2 regions of the Rahnella sp. PAMC25617 genome follow, and region 1 is predicted to be linked to the other one. Evidence: predicted binding sites of a transcription regulator. Region 1 holds the regulator's gene; the other holds the start of a gene.
The links. The regulator PurR, encoded in region 1, represses purine synthesis genes. The targets are predictions, from matches to a motif close to CANGCAAACGTTTGCNTG.
Positions count from the first base shown of each region.

Region 1 (2,207 bases):
TGGATTTCTATCGTCATTTTCCTGACACGGAACTGATTATTCATTCCGAAGTGTTTAATGGTGTGTGGGACGCACTGGTTGACGGACGTGCTGATGTGGCAATCGGTGCGACGCGGGCGATACCGGTTGGTGGACGTTTCAGTTTTCGCGATATGGGGTTTATGGACTGGCACTGCGTGGTCAGCCCGCAGCATCCGCTGGCGCAGTTACCGGGTGCGCTCAGTGATGACCAGCTCAGGCCTTATCCCGCATTGTGTCTTGAAGACACCTCGCGGACGTTGCCCAAGCGTGATACCTGGACGCTTGATAACCAGCGGCGTCTGGTTGTGCCGGACTGGACCTGCGCGCTTGAATGTCTGAGTGAAGGTTTATGCGTAGGAATGATGCCGGTACATCGCGTGAGCCACCGCATTGAACAGCAGGCATTGCAGGTTCTGGCGCTGGAGAATACCTTCCCTGACAGCCCATGTTGCCTGACGTGGGACCAGAGCAATCCGTCACCTTCACTGGCGTGGTTGCTGGAATATATGGGTGATACAGAAACGATGAACCGTGAATGGCTGCGGGACTGAGAAAGTAAACGCCTGCAAAAGCAGGCGTTATAAAAGATTAAAGGCAAACATTAACGGCGATAGTCGCGGTACGGGCCATCGGCCACCGAACGACGCTCAACCAGTTTCGGATGCACCTCGATGGTCTGTGATTCTTCACGTTTGCTGACGATGCGGTCGAGCAACATAGTAAAGGCCATCTCACCCAACCGTTCTTTCGGCTGATGCACGGTCGTCAGTGCCGGAGAGAAGTACCGCGCATTACGCACGTTATCGTAACCAATCACCGAAATATCCTGCGGGACGCGCAATCCGAGCTCATCAGCGGCGCAAATTGCGCCCATTGCCATGACATCGCCCCCGCAGAAGACGGCGGTGGGGCGTTGTTTCTGCATCAGAATCTTATGCATCGCCTGATAACCTGACTCCGGCTCGAAATCGCCCTGAACCACCCATTCTTCGCGAAGCGGGATATTGGCTTCCGTCAGCGCTTTGACAAAACCCTGGAAACGACCGCCGCCGGTATTACGCGCCAGCTGTCCCGGGATCACGCCAATATCACGATGCCCGCGTTCGATCAGATAGCGTCCGGCCATATAACCGCCTTCGAAAGCATTATCGATAATGCTGTCGGTGAAGTTTTTACGCGCTTCGCCCCAGTCCATCACCACCATCGGAATCGAACGATACTCTTCAAGCATATTGAGTAATTCGTCAGGGTATTCCGCGCACATGACCAGCAGACCATCGACGCGTTTTTGCGCCAGCATTTGCAGATAGGCCTGTTGTTTTTCCAGATTGTTGTGCGAGTTACACAAGATCAGCGTATAGCCTTTGGAGAAGCAGCTGTTCTCGACGGCTTCAATCACCTCGGCGAAATAGGGCGCTTCACTGGAGGTTGCCAGCAGACCAATCGTCTTGGTGTTATTCACTTTAAGACTACGGGCTACGGCGCTCGGAGAATAATGTAGCTCTTTAATGGCAAGCAGCACCGCTTCCCTGGTTTCTTCGGCGACGAAACGTGTTTTATTGATGACGTGCGACACGGTTGTAGTGGAAACGCCAGCGCGCTTTGCGACATCTTTAATCGTTGCCATGTAAAGAATGACTCCTGAACTTCCGTGCTTCAGCACGTTAGCATTATGTTAATCGTTTGCTTGCGTTGATTACACTGCGGACATCTAAAAGGGCAGTGTAATCATTGGGTGGATTCTTCAGAATGAGGCGTGAAATGCTCTCGGGTGAAATCGACCGGCACACAGGCGTGTTAACCGACAATTTTCTCTTATAATGCATGAAAGTGGAAGTAAAATTGTCATGTTCACATTTTCATTCAGCAGAAGATTTTAAAAGTGAATTATGCGAAAATGCGTTGGCACACATTTAGTGTGGCTAAAAGAAACGCCACAACTTGATCCGAAAGGGGGTTTGATGGACAGCAACCTGAAGTTATCGTTGATCACCACGGTATGCGCTTTGCTCATGATTATCGCTTTCAGCTTCACGGCAGTGATGAACTAATCTGGCAGTGAGACAGTAGTGAGACGCAACAAAAAAGGGCGATACCTTTCACAGGAATCGCCCTTTTCAATTTTACGCAGTGACCGTTACCGCCGATACTCTTCCCTGCAGAAACTCTTCGTTAAGTGCTATTCA
Region 1 covers NZ_JBOCUM010000006.1:234,800-237,006, reverse strand. Annotated here, with positions in the region: gene punR (DNA-binding transcriptional activator PunR) at 1-572, shown strand, start outside; gene purR (HTH-type transcriptional repressor PurR) at 623-1,648, opposite strand; gene ACM615_RS07065 (YnhF family membrane protein) at 1,911-2,072, shown strand.

Region 2 (2,207 bases), 760 kb from region 1:
GGATCTACCGCCGCACATTTCATTGACGCACTGGGTTCCATCAAAGGCCAGATTGAAGGCGCGGTTTCCAGCTCAGACGCCTCTACCGCAAAACTGAAAAGCTTAGGCATCCACGTTTTCGACAGCAACGAAGTGGACTCGCTGGATGTGTATGTTGATGGCGCGGATGAAATCAACGGCGCAATGCAGATGATCAAAGGCGGCGGTGCAGCGCTGACCCGCGAAAAAATCATTGCGGCGATTGCCAAAAAATTCATCTGTATCGTGGATGCTTCCAAGCAGGTTGATGTGCTGGGTAAATTCCCGCTGCCGGTAGAAGTGATCCCGATGGCCCGCTCTTATGTCGCGCGTGAACTGGTGAAACTCGGTGGCCTGCCGGAGTACCGTCAGAATGTCCTGACCGACAACGGCAACGTGATCCTCGACGTGCATAACCTGAGCATTATGGATGCCATCGCGCTGGAAAATAAGATCAACGGGATCGCCGGTGTCGTGACCGTCGGCCTGTTTGCTAACCGTGGTGCTGACGTGGCGCTGGTCGGGACTTCTGAAGGCGTTAAAACTGTTAAGCTGAAATAATCCAGCGATAAGCAGAAGATCTGGCTGCTCAGATAAAAGCAGCCAGACACACTCCTGTCATAACACAATGTTATGAAGATGATAATTTTCTGGCTGAATCATCTTTTCTTCAAAAGCCTTAATTTGGTGACTTATGTCACATTCCTGAAATTCTCCTCCTGAACGTCTGGCTCCATAAAATCTAACCAGCACGAAATGCTGAAAACCCTCTGGCGAGGTGAGCCTTCTGCTGCCTGTCAGGCTATCGTTTGTATTGATGATGGCGGATTTTTTGTTATGTTGACTGTGAGCAGTCACCTAGCAGTTCGATTTCAGCCAGAAAAATATAGGGTCGGGAAATGGCAAAAGTATCACTTGAGAAAGACAAGATTAAATTTTTGTTAGTGGAAGGCGTCCACCAAAGTGCGGTTGATACACTCCGCGCCGCGGGCTACACCAATATTGAATTTCACAAAGGTGCTTTAGATACGGAGTCGCTGAAAGAATCGATCCGTGATGCGCACTTTGTTGGACTCCGATCGCGTACTCAGCTGACTGAAGAAGTGTTCCAGGCAGCCGAAAAACTGGTGGCTGTTGGGTGTTTCTGTATCGGGACCAATCAGGTTGACCTGAAAGCGGCGACCCGTCGCGGTATTCCGGTCTTCAATGCACCGTTCTCCAATACCCGTTCGGTTGCCGAAATGGTGTTGGGCGAAATGCTGCTGATGATGCGTGGCATTCCTGAAGCTAACGCCAAGGCGCACCGCGGTATCTGGAACAAACTGGCTGTCGGCTCGTTTGAAGCGCGCGGTAAACGTCTGGGTATCATCGGTTACGGCCACATTGGTACGCAGCTGGGGATTCTGGCGGAAAGCCTGGGGATGCGCGTCTTCTATTATGACATCGAAAGCAAACTGCCTTTAGGCAACGCGCAGCCAATTGCCACACTGGAAGAATTGCTCAATACCAGCGACGTCGTCACGCTGCATGTGCCGGAAACAGCAGGAACCAAAGACATGATTTCTGAAGTGCAGCTGGCGCAGATGAAGCCGGGCGCACTGCTGATCAACGCCTCACGTGGTACGGTCATCGACATTCCTGCGCTGTGCAATGCGCTGCGTAACAAACATCTTTCCGGTGCGGCTATCGACGTCTTCCCGGAAGAACCGGCGACTAACAGCGACCCGTTCAATTCTCCGCTGTGTGAATTCGACAACGTATTGCTGACGCCGCACATCGGCGGTTCGACAATGGAAGCGCAGGAAGGTATCGGTCTGGAAGTCGCAGGCAAACTGGCGAAGTACTCTGACAATGGTTCAACGCTGTCAGCGGTTAACTTCCCTGAAGCCTCTCTGCCGGCGCATACCGAGAAAGCCAGCCGTCTGCTGCATATCCACGAAAATCGTCCGGGTGTGCTGACCAGCATCAACCAGATTTTTGCGGAACAGGGTATCAACATTGCTGCGCAGTACCTGCAAACCAGCCCTGAAATCGGTTATGTGGTGATTGATGCAGAAACGGATATCAATACGCTGACTACCGCGCTGCAACTGATGAAGGCCATTCCGGGCACCATCCGCGCACGTTTGCTGTACTGATTACATCAGTCGTAAATATTAAAGCCGCCGAAAGGCGGTTTTTTGCTTTCT
Region 2 covers NZ_JBOCUM010000006.1:991,052-993,258, reverse strand. Annotated here, with positions in the region: gene rpiA (ribose-5-phosphate isomerase RpiA) at 1-579, shown strand, start outside; gene serA (phosphoglycerate dehydrogenase) at 918-2,156, shown strand.
Region 2: the regulator PurR is predicted to act here: its motif matches at 817-834, upstream of serA (phosphoglycerate dehydrogenase).